Regions from separate parts of the Lysinibacillus sp. NPDC093190 genome, predicted to be linked through region 4. Evidence: riboswitches for the same ligand, from Rfam matches in the RefSeq annotation. Region 4 holds a riboswitch; each other region holds the start of a gene.

Region 1 (2,202 bases), on a different contig from region 4:
CACCCTTTTTCTCATCGTAGAAATCCTCTAGTGAGTAGCCCATGATTTCTCGCACTTCGTGTGGGTCAAATAAATGCCACTCCCCACGTTCCTCAACAGTTTCCATAAATAAATCCGGTAAGCACAGCCCTGTGAAAATATCATGGGCACGCAGACGCTCATCCCCATTGTTTAAGCGTAGATCTAAAAACGTAAAGACGTCTTTATGCCAAATATCTAAATAAACAGCAATAGCACCTTGTCGTTGACCTAGTTGATCGACTGAAACCGCCGTATTATTAAGTTGTTTAATCCATGGTAAAACGCCACTTGATGCACCTTTAAAGCCTTTAATAGATGAGCCTCGGCTACGAATTTTGCCCATATAAACTCCAATGCCACCGCCGTACTTCGATAATGTTGCGACATCTGTATTCGTGTCATAAATACTTTGTAAACTATCATCTACTGTATCGATAAAGCAGCTAGATAGCTGTCCATGTGTTTTACCTGCATTCGATAATGTTGGTGTGGCAACAGTCATATATAAATTACTCATCGCCCAATAAGATTCACGTACTTTTTCTAAACGATTTTCTGTTTCATCCTGCATCAGGGTCATCGCAATGACCATCCATCGTTCCTGCGGTAGCTCCACTGGTGTTTTCGTGTAATCACGGACTACATAGCGGTCCATTAATGTTTTTAAACCAATATACGTAAACAACTCATCTCGACTTGATTCTAAAAAAGAAGCGAGTTCCTGAAGCTCCTGCTCACTATACTTTGTTGTTAAACTTTCATGATACAAACCAGCTTCTGTATAGTGTGCTAATTGTTCTGGGAAAACTTTATAAACATCCTTCACTGAAACTCCACGGCGCATTGCAAATTGATCATATAGTTTTTCTAAATAAATTTGAGCTGCGACAAATGTCCAGTATGGCTCCTCCTCATCAATGAGGCTAAGCGTTTGTAAAATCATCGCATCTGCCCATGCTTCAAATGTGGCATTGTCGTTTTTTCGTAGCCATCGATCCGATAACCTTACAAAACTTTCGAGTTCATCCTCCGTGTAACTTTTCTTGAGCTTAGTCATTTGCTGTTCGATATGAATTGTCATGTATACATTCTCTCCCTTTCCTTCAGCAACACAAAAAGCGATCACGCAACATTTATCGGTTACGTGATCGCTGTAAAATCGGAAATGGAAATGAAGGACATGCACACAAAGAAGTGAACAAATCTCTCGCCTCCACTTCTCAATCCCCGAAGAATGTGTTGCTGTCTTGAACATCTCGGCAGGTCTCCTGGCTCATGCTTCCTCCAAATGACGACCTTCCCGTTCTTTACAGTGGCCTATTCATCATTTGTCAGCACTTACAGTTGCGGGGACAGCTTCGGCCTAAGATGACTCTTTTTCCGAATTCCCTTTTAAACCATATTGGTACCGCTCGTCCAAAACACTATATATTGTGTTTTAACTCCTAAACAAATCTAACATATTGTGTTTATTGTTGCAATAGGCGTTTTGCACTTTAAAATTTTTAAAGTGCTTCATTTTCTCGAAGCAAGCCCAATTACAATGCAGTTTTACGTAGTTTTTCAAAATTTCTAGGAAATTTTTTTTGTGCTAGCTGCTCTTTTTCTGGCTGTATTCCTAGCATAACTACTGCACATGGACCAGCCGATTTCTCAACATCTAACGAACTTTTAACTTGTTGCTCGCCAAAAAGCCGGGTAAATTCTGCCTGTAAACCTTTTGACCCAACTGGCCATACTTGCTGCACTATTTCCTCTTTCCACGCCTGAAAAATTGGTTGCAGCTGTGCGACATCTTCAGGTTGTGCAAGGATTTCATTGCCTACAAGCGGTAGTCCATAGGTGTACCAACTAAGCTGCTCATGCATAGTTGCTGTGCGTTTTTGCTGCTCACCTAGCATCGTTATAGACAAACCTGATTGTAGAGTCGGCATATTGGACTCTGTACTACCGCCTATTTGTGGACAACTAAGATCAGCTTCATCAAAAACCTGCTGAATGCCTGCAACATAACGAGACCATGCAGTATCCCCTGAAAAATTAGCGAGTAAAATATGGCTTGGTAAAGCATTTGCAGCAAGCTGCTCTAAAAAAGTAACACGTGCAGTGAAGTATGCCGTTAGTTGATCTGGAGCAGACACAACATCTTGTGGTTTTTCACCAATTGCTGCGGCATTATCT
Region 2 (2,202 bases), on a different contig from region 4:
GTAAAGTAACAAATAATAGAAATTAAGACAGCACTTACAAGTACACTATTTTTTACGTTCTGAAACAATAAAGGTAGGGATGAATCATGGAAAAAGAGATTTTGCAACTTTTTAGTAATTTAACAGAGCGTGACCGTGATATACAATACAAATCATACGAAGGATTAATGAAAATTATGCAGGAACCAGTTGATTGGACATATTCAGTTTGGGAACAACTTGTTCAGGCTCTTACATACAAAAACGAACATGTGCGTGCAAGTGCTGCACAATTTTTATGCGCATTGGCAGCAAAAAGTGATCCTGAAGAAAGAGTATTAGAGGACTTCTTAAAGATTTGGGCCGTAACGTATGATGAAAAAACAGTGACTGCGAGGCATACTTTACAGGCAATTTGGAGAATAGGTTTAGCAGGGCAGGTACAAAGAGATTTAGTCGTTTCATATTTGGCGAAAAGATTTCAAATATGCTTAGACGAAAAGCACCCGACATTAATACGCTATGATATTATTGTATCCTTTAAAAAGTTATTCGATGCAACGAATGACCCAAAACTACTAGAGATTGCACAGCGTTTAATTGAGGAAGAGAGAGATGTTAAATACAAAAAGAAATATATGAATGCCATCCGTTAAAAGTTATGAAATGTCTATTTTTTGCGCAATACTTTCGTTAAGAAATAGTTTTTATAAAGTATGAAAAAATAAAACGACTGCACGATCAGGATGAATACCCATGGGGGCAGTGAGAATATCCGCGTGTAAAAGGTAATACATGCATGATTTTTATCCATCGTATTTGTTTATTCAAATTCCACAGCTATTTTTTCCTATCAATCTATGTTAAACTGCTTTACAAGTGAATAATTCTTGCAGAATAAGGGTGCTGAACTATAGCATAATCGGGAATTCGGTGAAAAACCGAAGCTGTTTCCGCAACTGTAAGTACAGGAATCATAAAGATATACCACTGTCGAATTATTTGATGGGAAGGTTTTTTATGACTCACAACGTGATTGAATGAACTGTACAAGCCAGGAGACCGACCTTTGTTTGAACGTGTAGATAACTCTTCGGAAGCTAGGAGAATATGCGGCAAATACATAGGCTATGTCGTATCTATACGACAATTTTTATGTTATTTTTGTTGTTTCCTTAGGAGTGGAAACAACGTTTTTTTTATGTACACTTATAATTCACCTGATGAAATCCTAAGGAGAGTGTTAAAGAATTTTTCACGAAGGAAAGCGGGGACTTAGATTTGAAAAAAGATGCACGTTATTCTTGTTATCCATTTATGCGTGAAAAGGCATCAACGGTAGATTTTGAAATTCGAACGGATAGCCTTACAACACATATTGGCGTCGCTTTGGCGGCGGTAAAAAAGGAAACAGTAGAGGTAGTAGCAGATGATTTACTAGCCATTTTACCAATGGCTTACCATGTAAATGGCTCAGTCCGAGGTAAATTAGCGGTAACCGAAGATGATTTGACTTGGCTTAGTGATCGCTATGATTTCTATGTTAGTCATGTTAAAGAGGAAATACAAAACTTTGTATTACCTCAAGGAACAGAGGCTGCTACTGCATTACATTTATGCCGTAGTGAGTCGAAAAAATCATATCGCGTTTTGCACATAGTATCTGAAGAACGGGAAATACCTGCTATTCTCTTTGATTATTTAGGATTACTAGCCAATGTATTTTTTGTAATGGCTGTCTTTATGAATCAGCGGGCTGGTATTGCTGAAATACCGTTTATTAGTAAGTCATACCCGATGAAAAAGAAAAAGGAGAATCAATGAAATGAAGAAAATGTTTAAGCTACAATGGCTTTCTGTATTTATGCTAGCACTCGTATTAGTTGGCTGTGGCACGAAAGAGGATACTAATAAAGAGACTATTTCTAAGGAAGATCAACAAGTTGAGAAAACTAGCTATAAAGTTAAGGATGACCGCGGCGTAGAAGTAGAGTTTAATGCTGTACCTAAAACTGTTGTTTCATTGCAACCAAGTAATACAGAAGTTCTATTTGCTCTAGGTGTGGGTGATAAAATCGTTGGTGCAACTGAGCATGATACGTATCCAGAAGAAGCGCAAAAAATTGAGCGTGTTTCTGATTCTGTAAAATTCAATAGTGAGCGTATTTTAGCGTTAAAGCCAGATGTCGTTATTGCCTATACAACTGGAGGCGATGATGAAAA
Region 3 (2,202 bases), on a different contig from region 4:
AGACGAAGAGTAAAGGTAGTAGAAGCCAAAGAAAAACGAATATATACAGGTACTCGCTCTCGCTTCAACTTCTCCCTCCGAAAAGTTTGCATGCATCATCACATAAGCAGGTTTCCTGACTTAAGCTTCTTTTTACTTTCGCGCCTTCCTAAGTTTTCACTAGTGGCATCCGCGATTTCATCAGCTATTACAGTAGCGGGGGCTGTATCGGATTTTCACCGATTTCCCTATTATCTTGAAAATATTCAAGCACTTATGGATGTTTTATATGAATTTATGATCTTTCATGTAATAGAAAACTGTTTCTATCATATCTTATTATTTAAAAAATTCAATATTTCTTTTTTAATTTGTGACATTTTTATTAATTTTTTATAGAAAAATATCACATTCGTTTTCAATTTATCCGAATTTTCGACATAGATCCTCAATTGAAAATTTTTTCACAAAAAGTATAGCATATATATGGAAAATCATGTTACACTTTGTCGTGAAATCTCACAACTTCATCTTTTTTCGGTGCGAATTGTTCATCATTTCGCTTAAAAGGGAAGCCGGTTCAAGTCCGGCGCGGTCCCGCCACTGTACTAGAGAGTTTTATAGATAATGTCACTGTCCAAAGGATGGGAAGGCCTATAAAACGTTGAACTAAAGCCAGGAGACCTGCCGAAAAATATGTGATCGTTTCAACCTACGAGGATGGGTGTGCGGCTTAGCAGATTAGAATTTTATTTACTTTTTTAGCTATGCACTTTTCCAAAGTTGGAGAAGTGTTTTTTTATTTTCGCATACTAATTCGAAAAATATTAATGTGAGGAGGAGAGATTTTTGAAATTCTCAGCTTGGAAGCTTAGTTATTTCTTATTGGCATTTTTATTCGTGCCAAATCGTGCATTTGCGATGCATATTATGGAGGGTTTTTTACCAATCGAATGGGCGATTTTTTGGTGGGTCATTTCGATTCCATTTATTATTTTAGGATTACGTTCTATTCGTAAAACCATTGATGAAAATCCTGAAACAAAAATGATATTAGGTCTATCGGGTGCCTTTGCCTTTGTGCTATCAGCCTTAAAAATCCCTTCTGTAACAGGGAGCTGCTCGCATCCAACTGGGGTTGGGCTCGGAACAGTTCTTTTTGGACCATTAGCGATGAGTGTTATCGGAACAATCGTATTATTATTCCAAGCTTTACTTTTAGCACATGGTGGGCTTACAACATTAGGTGCAAACACCTTTTCCATGGCAATTATGGGCCCTATTATCGCTTACTATGTATTTAAAGGCTCACAAAAAATAGGGTTATCCTTTTCCCTTGCAGTCTTTTTAGCAGCAATGCTTGGTGACTTAGGTACATATGTTGTCACTTCTGTACAATTAGCTCTTGCCTTCCCTTCTGAGGTCGGAGGCTTTATGGCTTCATTCACAAAATTTGCTGGTATTTTTGCGTTAACACAAATTCCTCTTGCTGTTAGTGAAGGAATTTTAACAGTGATCGTTATGAATTTCCTGAAAAAATACAATGTGAGTGAATTAAAAGCTCTACGTGTGTTCTCAACAAAGGAGGCACACTAAAATGAAAAAAAACTTACTGCTCTTAGCAGTTGTTGTGTTACTAGCGATCGTTCCCCTATTTATTCAAAAAGGTGCAGAATTCGAGGGGGCTGACGGCGAAGCGGAAGCAGCAATTAGTGAAATAGATGCAAACTACGAGCCATGGTTTGAAAGCTTATGGGAGCCACCAAGCGGTGAAATTGAAAGCTTATTATTCGCACTACAAGCTGCTATTGGCGCTGGATTTATTGGCTATTTCATCGGCTTAATGCGCGGCAAACATAAAGAGGGTTAAACGATGTTACTCATTGATAAGTATGCTTATTTGAATAAATTAGCGTCTGTTCATCCGCTAGAAAAAATGACGTTATCCCTTGGACTACTTATATTGTCGCTTATCATGAGAGATGAACGAATTTCACTCATTACATTTATTGTGATGAGTGTTTTTATCATTTTAGGCGCAAAAATTCCTACAAAATATTATGCAAAATTACTATTGCTACCTGGATTTTTTTTACTATCAAGTTTAGTGTCAATTTTAATTTCTATAGCACCAACAACTAGCACACTACCAACGCACATTTGGTCATTTTCACTTAATAGTTGGACGATTTTTATCGGCAGTGCGAGCCTCATGACAGCGCA
Region 4 (2,202 bases):
TTCTTCCGCCATTCGCTTGCGGTTTTACTCTCCCTCAAGGAGATAGTCGTTGAACGTCTTCCTTGTCTCATTAGAGATTTAGGAGTTCGCTGCTAAACATCCATTGCCAAAGCACTTAGCGCCACCGTTTTCCGTTGTCACGATAATCCTTTACGGACACTGAGTAATTTTTTTCAGCTTATGCCATCCTTGTTGTTTTTTCTGCTTTCGCACCGTTACGTCTGCCGTTTCCAGCTCCGCGTTGGTCACAAGGCTTTAGGAGTTAAAAGCAATTAACGTGGAGTTCGCACCAATCTCTTGATACGAAGGGTATTCTGTTATAAATCTATGCTTCTATACAGATTTGTATAGTTTTGTTTAAATTTATCGTAACAGATTAGTTACCCATTTCACCTGTCCCGAGTACATTTATCCCCTTGTTTATTTCTTCCGTAGCTACCTCAATCCCTACTTCAATAGATTGAATGGCTTCTTCCCTTGACATAGCAGGACCTTTTGCCATATTGTCCGTTCCATATTTAATTTTTTTTAGGATGACACCAGCATCATGTGGAATATCTTCTTTTACGCCAACATCCACTGTGACAATTTTAGCATCTGTGATTTTTGCGATAGCACAGACACCAGTCCCTCCTCTAGGAAAATTTAATGTTTGAAAGACCGTCACATTTTGTGGATTAGATGTCACCCCTTCATCACAAACACCATGATCTGCGGCACAGACAATAATCGCTTTATTATCAATCTCAGGAAATAGTTCTCCTGTAATTCCGGATAGTTGCACAGCAAGAGTCTCTAGTCTTCCCAAGCTTCCAGGAGGCTTGCAAAGTGCATCTATGCGTTCTCTTGCCTGCTCCATCATTTTGTGGTCAACACTTTGAATGTTTTGAATCGTCTGTTGTAATAATTGCATGAAAATTTCCCCTTTCTTTTTTGCCCTTGTTACTCGAAGAATGATTTAGAGAAAAAATAAAAAGCCTGTAGTTTATTCCATAACAAATAAACTACAGACTTTTCCATCGTCTATATAACCGAAGCAGATAGGCAGGTCTCCTGGCTCAATTTCAACATTTCATAGAACCTTCCCAGCGATGCTAGTGGCATTCTCTATGAAACTCCCTTTTACAGTGGTGGGACCGCTAAAGCTTTTCACTTTATTCCCTATTCTCCCGCAATGGGCACCTAATGCTTTTATGCAATTATTTTAAATGTACGATAAAGTGTTTTTTGTGTCAACATTTAAAATTTTCGAGCTTTGTTGAATTTTAAAGTTTTTAAATATGCTTAACTATTCATATTTAAAAACTTTAACACAAAATACTAAAGTAGTAACTGCTATAGCAGTTATTACTGAAAGTTCAGTCAGATACGTATGAAAATTTTGAGTCTTGAAGATAAGTGTTTTTCTAATAGCTTCAATAATATAATTAAGTGGATTAATATAAACAAATTAACTATATTTTTTCATCTTATGAAAGGCTAATTCACACTGCTAATAATTCACTAGTAATAACGTTTACACTAGTAAAAAAGCACTCACACTTACGCAATAGAATGAATATTCAGAAATAGATGTTAGTATAAATTTGTAGAACATATCATGTAAAGTACTTTTTAAGTTAACTACAATTGAGTGTTATAGGTGGTGTTATCTTGAAAAAAGAAATTAAAAAAGAACTGATAAAAGTGATATCTGTTTTTGCTATAGGTACTATTTTAATTTATTTGGTTCCTTGTCTCTTAAATTATTTTTATAGCATGACTGCCCCCTAAAAAAGTAAGAAAAAAATAAGAAGCCTTTTATTCGAAGGCTTCTTGTTTTTATCAATATTAGATGAACCTAATATAAAAACTCCATCAATACAAGCTGTACAAAGTAGTACTATACCAGTTCCACAAGCTCCGATTTAAGTTGCTGCTACAATTTTTGCCACAGCGAAGTCAATTAAGAGTAGAAAGGCAAAGTGCAACTTCTGCTATGCACAAATGCTTTCAGGAACTTCTTATTCGTTACTACTGTGATATACGCTTTGTTTTATCTATTTCACTCAGACATGTTGCGCCGAGTAATAGAATAGCTCCTATTATTTGTAGGGTCGCCATTTTCTCTCCTATAATCATCGTCGAAATCACTAATGATGTCAGTGGATCAATATAGCTTAAAATAGCTATACTTTGCCCTTTTAGATGACGCATTCCGAA

What was found. A riboswitch is a leader RNA that binds a small molecule or an ion and turns the genes downstream of it on or off. The one in region 4 is predicted to bind cobalamin.
Region 1: another riboswitch for cobalamin. It lies ahead of ACQKOF_RS06875 (ribonucleoside-diphosphate reductase subunit alpha); the one in region 4 lies ahead of ACQKOF_RS01635 (nicotinate-nucleotide--dimethylbenzimidazole phosphoribosyltransferase).
Region 2: another riboswitch for cobalamin. It lies ahead of ACQKOF_RS04240 (hypothetical protein); the one in region 4 lies ahead of ACQKOF_RS01635 (nicotinate-nucleotide--dimethylbenzimidazole phosphoribosyltransferase).
Region 3: another riboswitch for cobalamin. It lies ahead of ACQKOF_RS17425 (energy-coupling factor ABC transporter permease); the one in region 4 lies ahead of ACQKOF_RS01635 (nicotinate-nucleotide--dimethylbenzimidazole phosphoribosyltransferase).

What each region holds. Positions count from the first base shown of each region.
Region 1 covers NZ_JBNNVG010000006.1:42,511-44,712, forward strand. Annotated here, with positions in the region: gene ACQKOF_RS06875 (ribonucleoside-diphosphate reductase subunit alpha) at 1-1,102, opposite strand, end outside; cobalamin riboswitch at 1,262-1,449, opposite strand; gene ACQKOF_RS06880 (hypothetical protein) at 1,560-2,202, opposite strand, start outside.
Region 2 covers NZ_JBNNVG010000003.1:131,494-133,695, forward strand. Annotated here, with positions in the region: gene ACQKOF_RS04235 (hypothetical protein) at 87-635, shown strand; cobalamin riboswitch at 863-1,064, shown strand; gene ACQKOF_RS04240 (hypothetical protein) at 1,261-1,803, shown strand; gene ACQKOF_RS04245 (ABC transporter substrate-binding protein) at 1,805-2,202, shown strand, end outside.
Region 3 covers NZ_JBNNVG010000023.1:50,009-52,210, forward strand. Annotated here, with positions in the region: cobalamin riboswitch at 88-272, opposite strand; cobalamin riboswitch at 501-685, shown strand; gene ACQKOF_RS17425 (energy-coupling factor ABC transporter permease) at 829-1,575, shown strand; gene ACQKOF_RS17430 (energy-coupling factor ABC transporter substrate-binding protein) at 1,577-1,849, shown strand; gene cbiQ (cobalt ECF transporter T component CbiQ) at 1,853-2,202, shown strand, end outside.
Region 4 covers NZ_JBNNVG010000001.1:346,979-349,180, reverse strand. Annotated here, with positions in the region: partial or broken gene ACQKOF_RS01635 (nicotinate-nucleotide--dimethylbenzimidazole phosphoribosyltransferase) at 383-913, opposite strand; cobalamin riboswitch at 1,027-1,201, opposite strand; gene ACQKOF_RS01630 (DMT family transporter) at 2,014-2,202, opposite strand, start outside.